3 regions of the Mesorhizobium sp. L-8-10 genome follow, and region 1 is predicted to be linked to each of the others. Evidence: predicted binding sites of a transcription regulator. Region 1 holds the regulator's gene; each other region holds the start of a gene.
What was found. Region 1 encodes LexA, which represses DNA repair genes until DNA is damaged. Its sites were predicted from a motif close to TGTTCNNNNTGTGTTCNG; they were not measured.
Positions count from the first base shown of each region.

Region 2: the regulator LexA is predicted to act here: its motif matches at 1,414-1,431, upstream of JN280_RS30640 (PA0069 family radical SAM protein).
Region 3: the regulator LexA is predicted to act here: its motif matches at 1,043-1,060, upstream of uvrA (excinuclease ABC subunit UvrA).

Region 1 is NZ_AP023263.1:5,017,849-5,021,125, reverse strand. It holds gene JN280_RS23235 (FkbM family methyltransferase) at 1-500, opposite strand, end outside; gene lexA (transcriptional repressor LexA) at 1,122-1,841, shown strand; gene JN280_RS23225 (NAD-dependent epimerase/dehydratase family protein) at 1,867-2,739, shown strand; gene JN280_RS23220 (ComEC/Rec2 family competence protein) at 2,723-3,277, opposite strand, start outside.
Region 2 is NZ_AP023263.1:6,547,596-6,550,872, forward strand. It holds gene JN280_RS30625 (4-(cytidine 5'-diphospho)-2-C-methyl-D-erythritol kinase) at 1-236, shown strand, start outside; gene moaB (molybdenum cofactor biosynthesis protein B) at 229-780, shown strand; gene JN280_RS30635 (glycosyltransferase family 2 protein) at 814-1,329, opposite strand; gene JN280_RS30640 (PA0069 family radical SAM protein) at 1,506-2,660, shown strand; gene JN280_RS30645 (ribonuclease HII) at 2,838-3,277, shown strand, end outside.
Region 3 is NZ_AP023263.1:5,196,437-5,199,713, forward strand. It holds gene JN280_RS24095 (hypothetical protein) at 322-537, shown strand; gene uvrA (excinuclease ABC subunit UvrA) at 1,222-3,277, shown strand, end outside.

The DNA of each region.
Region 1 (3,277 bases):
AAGACATGTTTTTCATGGCCTTGAGTGTCTACCTTGAGGAAGGTCTTGCCCTCGATGCCCCGATCCTTGAACAGATCATCCAACGCAATCTGCGGTACCGAAACCTTGGCCCAGCCGTCCATCGCTACGCGGTTATCCAAGGTGGATTTCGGGTTGAGAGAAAACGAGCCGCCGGCATCGGTCTTCGCGCTCGCGATGGCATGGATCAGTTCCGGCTCATTGAGCCCGTTGAGGGCGAAGTTGCCGGGGATGATCTCGACTAGTCGTTGGTCGGCTTCGATCGCGACTATGCGAAGGTCCGGAGCGGAGCGGCGAGCAAATACGGAAACCATGCCACTGTTTGCGCCGACATCGATGAAGTTTCGGAAATGTTCCTGAGCGAGCAGCCGATACAGACCTGACGCCATCTCTTCGAATTGCCGGCGCTGCCGGTACCAGTCGGCGTCCTGCGGCAATGTGTGCAGCCTGACCGGACCGATCGCAACTTCTGACAGGCTCATCTCGTCGGATCCCTCGCTTGAGCGAGTTCCTTCTTCCATCCCCGAAAGAAAATGTCCATGCACAGTAATCTGCGGAAGCTCTGAAACTCGTCCTGAAACATGAAGGCTGGCACAGCGATTATCGCATCGCACCAGGCGCAGCGACGATTAAGGGCGTAACAAGATGGTATCCTTTGAGTAGTCGGCGGCGTCGACCGCCGCGCTCTTTGGGATTGGATCGGGAAGGCGGCATGCCCGACAGGGAAGCCAGAAGCACCGCAAAGCGAGAAAGCCTGCGATCCTTGCGCCACCCCATGTCTATCCTCCGGTCTAACCGGCGCACCGAGCCATCCAGTATCGTCGGCCCTGTGCTACGGGATCGTTTACGCCCCTTCGGTGCGCTTGACACTTGCCCCAGCTGTGATGGTGAGGCCGCTTGGCAAGCAGCGCTAGAGTCGAATGGAGAGCCAGCCGACAACGTCAGCGTAATCGATTGCAATAGGACCGAACCGGGCGCCGAATGACGGGGACCGCCGCCGGCGCTGCTCGCAGTTCACCCGAATTTAGCCAGTTGCGGAACACAACTGGAACAGATAGTGTTTGTTCTGGTTTTGTTTATGATCTGATTCCTTGAGGAACGGCATGCTGACGCGCAAGCAACATGAACTGCTTCTGTTCATCCATGAACGGCTCAAGGAAGCGGGCATCCCGCCGTCGTTCGACGAAATGAAGGAGGCGCTCGACCTCGCTTCCAAATCGGGAATTCACCGGCTGATCACCGCGCTCGAGGAGCGGGGCTTCATTCGCCGGTTGCCGAACAGGGCCCGGGCGCTCGAGGTCATCCGACTGCCCGATTCGATCGCGCCGGGGCTTGGCGGCGCGCGCAAGTTCTCGCCGAGCGTCATAGAAGGCAGCCTGGGCAAGAAACCCGCGCCCCCTGCCCGTCTTCCCGCCGCCGGCAACGACGACGAAGCGACTGTGGCGGTCGCCATACCTGTGATGGGCCGGATTGCGGCCGGCGTGCCGATCGAGGCGATACAGCACAAGACCCACTCGATCTCCGTTCCACCGGAGATGATCGCCGGCGGCGAGCACTATGCGCTCGAGGTCAAGGGGGACTCCATGATCGAAGCCGGTATCTTCGACGGAGACACGGTCATCATCCGCAATGCCAGCACGGCCAGCCCCGGAGAGATCGTCGTGGCGCTGGTCGACGACGAAGAGGCGACGTTGAAGCGCTTCCGCCGCAGGGGCGCGTCGATCGCGCTCGAAGCGGCCAATCCCGCCTACGAGACACGAATCTTCGGACCCGACAGGGTGAAGGTGCAGGGAAGACTGGTCGGCCTGATCCGCAGATACTGATACCGACGGCGCATCCGGCATTCGTGTGGGACGGATCGTTGTCACCGGCACGGCGGGTCTGGTCGGTTCCGCGATCGCGGCCGCGTTGCGCAGAACGGCGGAAGTCGTCGGCGTCGATATCAGGCCGGGCGCCCAGGTCGATGTGCTGGCGGATGTTGCCTGTCGCAGCGACGAGCTTTCGCGCGCCTTTGAGAATGTGGAGGCGGTGGTTCACACTGCGGCGCTGCATGCGCCTCATGTCGGCTCGATCGACGAGGCACGGTTCTGGAAGGTCAATGCGGAGGGCACGGCGCGCCTCGTCGATCTGGCGGTCGCCCACGGCGCCAGCCACTTCGTCTTTACCAGTTCCACATCCGTCTACGGACATGCATTGGTTGCCGAGGGACGCGCAGCCTGGATCGATGAAAGCGTCACGCCGGAACCGCGCGACATCTACGATGTGACGAAGCGCGCGGCCGAGGAGCATGTGCTGGCCGCGGCGTCCGGAATCCGGGCGACCATCCTGCGCATGGGCCGCTGCTTTTCCGAACCCTCGCCAGACATGGCGCTCTGGCGCTTGTATCGCGGCATCGACCGGCGTGACGTGGTCGATGCCCATCTCGCTGCGCTGCGGCGCAAAGGCCCGCGCGGCGAAGTCTATGTGATCTCCTCCTCGTCGCCGTTCCTGCCCGACGATGCCGAAGCCTTGTGGAACGACGCGCGCGGCGTCATCGAAGCCCGCGCGCCGGATTTCGCCCACGCCTTCCGGCGGGCGGGGTATCGTCTGCCGGCACGGATCGATCGTATCTATGCCACGGAGAAGGCTCGCAGGGGATTGGGCTTCCAACCGCGATACGACGGTCTGGCCGTCCTTGCAGGCGACTGCGATCCTTCGCCATTGCCTAGTCCGGCATCGTGACCGCAGACTTCCGCGCCTTCGGCCGGAACGGCGGCAGTCCGCGCGCCTCCCGCGAGAATTGCCGATGCGCGTGCCATGGCCGATAGGGCTCCGCCAAGGTGAATCTGACGATCGGCCTCTCGCCGGACAGCGATATTTGTGCGGTTCCCTGGCGCGCCAGATGCCGCTTCGTGATCACGAGCGAGCTGTCGTGCGGGCACGGGTTCTCAGCGGTCGCATCGTCGATCACGATGAGTGCGGCGAAGCCGCAGGCAGCCAGAGCCGCCTCGGCCGTCTCAGCATGAGCCACGAAGACGTCGGGCGCCTGTCGCCCAAGGCACAGGCCCCCGCCGCAGAGAAAGCCGACGGTCACCGGCAGGTCGCCGTGCCGCAGCAACCTTGCAGGAGACACGCCGACCGGGCCGGACGCACCCTCTTGGGTCCGTCCGGCTTTCGCCCCTTCCGGTGCGGCGGCGCCCGATCCCGTCCGGCTGGGCTTCGCCAAGGCCCCCGTTCCTGTAGCGCGTTGCCAATCCTCTACCGTAAAGCCGTTCGGACG
Region 2 (3,277 bases), 1.5 Mb from region 1:
ACGATCTCGAAACGCCGGCCATGACGATCGCCCCGCCGGTCGCCACTGCGCTTTCGGTGCTTAGCCGGAACGGCGCGGCCTTTGCGCGGATGTCCGGCTCCGGCGCGACCTGCTTCGGCATCTTCGCGACGGAGACGGCAGCAGCGCGGGCTGCGATGGCAATCGCCGCAGCCGAACCGTCCTGGTTCGTGGTATCGACGAGAACGACGGCTTCGGGAGAGAACTTCGATGACTGACGAGACCCGTCCCTTCATTCCGGTCCGCATCGCGGTGCTCACGGTGTCGGACACACGCAGCCTCGCCGACGACAAATCCGGCCAGACGCTCGCCGGCCGCATCGCCGCCGCCGGCCATCAACTCGCCGCGCGCGACATCGTGCCGGACGACAAGGACAGGATCCGCGATTGCGTGACGGCCTGGTCGAAAGACCCTGGTATCGACGTGATCATCACGACGGGCGGCACCGGCTTTACCGGCAGGGACGTGACACCGGAAGCGCTGGAGCCGATCTTCGAGAAGCGCATGGACGGCTTCTCCGAAGTATTCCACCGCATCTCCTACGACAAGATCGGCACGTCGACGGTCCAGTCGCGCGCGACCGCCGGCGTGCTCAACGCCACTTTCGTCTTCATCCTGCCGGGCTCGCCCGGAGCCTGCAAAGACGCGTGGGACGGCATATTGCAGCCGCAACTCGACTATCGTCACATGCCCTGCAACTTCGTGGAGATCATGCCGCGCCTCGACGAACATCTGAGACGCGGCGGCGGCAAGACAGCCTGATCGCCCCGACGTCGGACTTCGCTTCAGTGCCGCCTATGCCTTCTTCTTCGGCGTGGGCGGCAGGATTTCTCCACCCAGCCGTTTTGTGGCGAGGCCGCGAGCCAGCCCTTCAGCGTGGCCAGCAGCCTTCGACAGCGCCGACGCCTGGCGTTTGCTGATCACGAGCCCTTCCGCCAGCGCGCGATTGCCGGAGAACACTCTGGAAAGGAAAGGCGTGCGCGCTGCGCGCGATCGGGAGAAACGGGCCGCCATCGTGGACCTTGCGATGTGCTCCTCGACCGCGTCGATCCATCCATCGGCAAGTCGCGCGCCCGGCTCGAGCAGGATCAGCCACTCCGCCTTCGCCTGGCGAATGCCGGCCCTGACGCCGCCGTCAGCCAGGAAATGACAGCCGGCCTGATCGGCTACGCGGTGGGTGCCGTCCGTCGAGCCGCGGTCGCAGACGATCACCTCGCGCACGACCCCTTCCACGGCTGCCGAAATAAGCGAGGCCAAGGTTCGGGCCAGGCCTTCTTCGTCATTTCGTGTCTCGATCAGCACGCTCAGCATAACCTCCCGAATAGCGGAAAGGCACGCCTCGCGCCAGCCGTGCGAAGCCCTGGCTTACGGCCGGTCAATGGCATGCAGGCAGATTGTTCTTGATTTGTTCCACTCAACCGAATAGGAATAGTTTCATGAGCATCGCGATTCGACACAAGGCCGACAGTCCCTGGGAGAGAGCGAAAGTGGAACAGATTTCGCACGCCGATGTCGCGGCATTCGGGGTAGGGCGAGCCGAAACCGCCAATGCGATCATCGAGGAGAGCGGCATCCGTGTCCGGCCGGATCGCAACCGCGGCCGCTCGGCAGGGATCAATCCGTCCGGCCGTTTCGAGCCGGTCAGTCGCCATGTCTTCGACGACGGCTGGAATTCGATCGAGGAACTTCCGCCCTTCAAGACGGAGGTCCAGGTGGAGAAGCCGCGCACAATCATCACGCGCAACGATTCCCCCGATATCTCCTTCGACCGCTCGATCAATCCGTATCGCGGTTGCGAGCATGGCTGCGTCTATTGCTTCGCCCGCCCGACCCACGCCTATATGGGATTGTCGCCCGGTATCGACTTCGAATCGAAGCTGTTCGCCAAGCCGGACGCTGCGCGCCTTCTCGATAGGGAACTTGCCAAGGAAGGCTACCAGCCGCGCACCATCGCGATCGGCACCAATACGGATCCCTATCAGCCGATCGAAAAGCAGTATCGCATCATGCGCGAGGTGCTCGAGGTCCTGGAGGCACGCAAGCATCCGGTCGGCATCGTCACGAAGTCGGCGCTGGTCGTTCGCGATATCGACATCCTCTCACGCATGGCGGAGCAAGGTCTCGCCAAAGTTGCCCTGTCGGTGACCACGCTCGATCGGACGCTGGCGCGCACCATGGAGCCGCGCGCCGCGACGCCGCCGAAACGTCTGGAAACCATAAAGCAGCTGAGCGAGGCCGGTATTCCGACATCCGTCATGGTCGCTCCAATCCTGCCGGGGCTCAATGATCAGGAGATCGAGCGCATCCTGGACGCAGCCCACGCCGCGGGGGCCCGGAGTGCAGGCTACGTCATCCTGCGCCTGCCGCTGGAGGTGAGCCCGATCTTCAAGGACTGGCTGTTGCGCCACTATCCCGATCGCTACCGGCATGTGATGTCACTGATCCGGTCGATGCGGGACGGCAAGGACTACGATTCGGAATGGGGCAAGCGCATGAAGGGCCGTGGTCCTTATGCCTGGCAGATCGGCCGCCGTTTCGAGATGGCGGCACGCAGGCTAGGCCTCAATGCCGAGCGCTCGCCGCTCAGGACCGATCTCTTCGTCCAGCCGAAGAAGGAGGGCGAGCAACTCATGCTTCTGTGAGTCGCGCGGCCGGCCCCCAACGGCACCGCGTCATCCGCCTGTCGCATGGGGATGATGACATTCCAGTTGCACCATTTCCGTCCGGCTGTCCCCTGCCCCGACGGAGCCTTCCCGGCGCGCCGCTAAGTCCGGGAAGGACTTGCGGAGAATCGGGACCGATGCGAGCATTGTCGCATAATGGCTCGCGCGCGTTCCGATTCTCCGCTTCTCTTCGAAATCACGGAAAAACCCGACTTCTCGATAGAGAGGCGGGCGATGAGATCGGGCGGCTGGCCGGTCGTCGGGCTGGACGAGGCTGGTCGTGGTCCGCTCGCGGGACCGGTGGTTGCAGCCGCGGTGATCCTCGATCCGGCTCGCGTCCCCGACGGCCTCGACGATTCCAAGCGGCTGACAGCGATGCAGCGCGACGCGCTGTTCGAGCAGATCCTCTCTTCCGCGCTGGCTGTTTCCCTGGCCTCGATCGCCGCGCCGGGCATCGATCGCATCAATATCCTTCGGGCGAGCCTCGAAGCCATGCGGCGCGCTGCGGTAAGCCTGAGTATGGAGCCACGCCTGGCCCTCGCCGACGGTCGCGACATCCCCCCTGGTCTGCCCTGTGAAGGGCGAGCCTTGGTCAA
Region 3 (3,277 bases), 180 kb from region 1:
CGCACTTTAACCGATCACCCTCGGCGGTGCGCCGCGCCGCCGGTCAATTCAGCGTCCTGTCCACAACAGTTTTTGTTCTCTTTATGTTCTACACGCCATTGCAGGAGATGGCAAGAGCGTCGGGAAATGCGGCCGGTCGTTCAGCCCTATGTCGCACACATATGGCCGGGAGCCGGCCGTCGCAGGCCAACCGCCGGGTCAACAATATCGTGACTTGGCGTTGACGCCGGAGCGCCCTATACAACCGTCATGATGACGACATCCCGACTGCTTCGCTTCGCCGCTACGGGCATGGCCGCGTCTCTTGCGGGATTCCCTGCGTTGGCGGATCAGCGCCAAGCCGGATCAGCCTCCGAAAAGCTTCCCGGCGTCGAGGGCGCCTACAGCATCGTGGCGCCTGCCCCCGAACCCCTCGAAGCGCCGTCGGAAGGGGGCGGTTACACCTTCAAGGCCGGCAACACCGATATCAGGATTTCCGGCAGCGTTTCCGTCGAGATCGGATTCGGCCCCGAGATCGCAGGCGAGGATCGCCGGTAGCCCATCCCGGCCCGTAGCTGCCGGGCACAAAGAAACGGCCCTGCCGCCACTGGGAGCTCGCAGGGCCTTTTTCTCGAACTTCTGATTCGATTGCCGGAGTTCTAGCTGCCGGCTTTCATTTCGGATGCGACGCGGCTTTCTGCCGACGATCCGACTATGGTCTCTGATTGTAGGGGATTTACGTCAGATCAGCGTTGCCCCACGGGCAACGTTACCTGGCGCGGCTCCACACGCAGTGGAGCCAATCTGGACTGTCCGGTGGGGTCATGCCTCCGCTCCTCTGTCCGTTGCTCCAATGTCTTCCGACGCGCTAATCCGCTGTTCACGGCGTCTCGCGAACGGCCCGGCGGCCACGAAGAGCGCCCTGTGAGCGCTCGGCTTCGGGTGACTGTCGAAGTTTGCCCCCTGCCTCGCCCGGCGTCAACCTTTCCCTGGCCCGAACGGAAAAATGTGATCGCGGCCGCCTCGTCGTACGGGTTTTTCCACACGCTGTTTGTCAGGAGCGTGTTCGGCCTTTGTTCTTTTTGCTTGCCCTTACGGGCGCAACCCGGCTAGACCACAATTTCGACGAGGTGGCCGGCGGATCCGGCGCCGGCCTCGACGTAGCGACAAACGTGCTTACATAAGGGCCTGGCCGGAGCGACCCAGCCACCCGAACTCCACAACACAGGCGGCGGACCGGCCATGGCCGATCACAAATACATCTCCATTCGCGGTGCGCGTGAGCACAATCTGAAGAATGTCGACCTCGACCTGCCGCGCGACCGGCTGATCGTGATGACGGGCCTGTCTGGCTCGGGCAAGTCGTCGCTGGCTTTCGATACGATCTACGCGGAAGGCCAGCGGCGCTATGTCGAGAGCCTTTCGGCCTACGCCCGCCAGTTCCTGGAGATGATGCAGAAGCCGGATGTCGACCAGATCGACGGCCTGTCTCCGGCAATCTCGATCGAGCAGAAGACCACGTCTCGCAATCCGCGGTCCACTGTCGGCACGGTGACCGAGATCTACGACTACATGCGTCTGCTCTATGCGCGCGTCGGCATCCCCTATTCGCCCGCCACGGGCCTGCCGATCGAAAGCCAGACGGTGTCCCAGATGGTCGACCGTGTCCTGGAACTCGACGAAGGCACGCGCCTCTATCTGCTGGCGCCGATCGTGCGAGGCAGGAAAGGCGAGTACAGGAAGGAACTGCTGGAGCTTCAGAAGAAGGGCTTTCAGCGCGTCAAGGTCGACGGCGTCTTCTATGAGATCGCCGACGTTCCCGCGCTCGACAAGAAGTACAAGCACGACATCGACGTGGTGGTGGACCGCATCGTCGTGCGACCGGACCTCGCGGCGCGGCTCGCCGACAGCTTGGAGACGGCGCTGAAGCTGGCCGACGGGCTCGCCGTTGCCGAGTTTGCCGACAAGCCGTTGCCGGCCGAAGCCACAGCGGAGGAATCCGCCAACAAATCGAAGAACGAGACGCATGAGCGGATCCTGTTCTCCGAGAAGTTCGCCTGCCCTGTTTCCGGCTTCACCATTCCCGAGATCGAGCCGCGTCTGTTCTCGTTCAACAATCCGTTCGGCGCTTGCCCGTCCTGCGACGGCCTTGGCAGCCAGCGCGCGATCGACGCCGACCTCGTCGTGCCGGATGAGAACGTCTCGCTGCGCGACGGTGCCGTCAGCCCCTGGGCGAAATCGACCTCGCCCTATTATGCCCAGACGCTCGAGGCGCTCGGGAAGGTTTACGGCTTCAAGCTCGGCGATCGCTTCAAGGATCTGTCCGAGGAGGCGAAGCAGGCCATCCTGCGCGGCACGGGCGAGCGCGAAGTCACCTTCCAGTATGACGACGGCCTGCGCTCCTACAAGACGACCAAGACGTTCGAAGGCGTGATCCCCAATCTCGAGCGCCGCTGGAAGGAGACGGAATCGGCCTGGATGCGCGAGGAGATCGAGCGCTTCATGTCGTCCACGCCCTGCCCCGCCTGCAAGGGCTATCGCCTGAAGCCGGAAGCGCTCGCGGTGAAGATCGCCGGCAAGCATATCGGCCAGATCACGGAGCTCTCGATCCGCGCCGCCGACCGCTGGTTTACGGATCTTCCGGGCCAGCTCAACGCCAAGCAGAACGAGATCGCCCTGCGCATCCTGAAGGAGATCAGGGAAAGGCTGCGCTTCCTGAACGATGTCGGCCTCGACTATCTGACGCTGTCGCGCAATTCAGGAACGCTGTCGGGCGGCGAAAGCCAGCGCATCAGGCTCGCCTCGCAGATCGGCTCGGGTCTGACGGGCGTGCTCTATGTGCTCGACGAGCCTTCGATCGGCCTTCATCAGCGCGACAATGCCCGGCTGATCGATACGCTCAAGCATCTGCGCGACATCGGCAACACGGTGATCGTCGTCGAGCACGACGAGGACGCGATCCTGACCGCGGACTATGTGGTCGACATCGGCCCGGCCGCCGGTATCCACGGCGGAACGATCATCGCCGAAGGCACTCCGCAACAGGTCATGGCAAACCCCAACTCGATCACCGGAAAGTATCTGACGGGCGAGTTCGAGATCCCAATGCCGTCCGCCCGGCGCGAGTTCAAGAAGAAGAAGTCCATTAAAGTGGTCGGCGCACGCGGCAACAATCTGAAGGATGTCAGCGCGGAAATTCCGCTCGGTACCTTCACCTGCGTCACAGGCGTCTCGGGCGGAGGCAAGTCCACCTTCCTCATCGAGACGCTGTTCAAGGCGGCCTCGCGGCGCATCATGG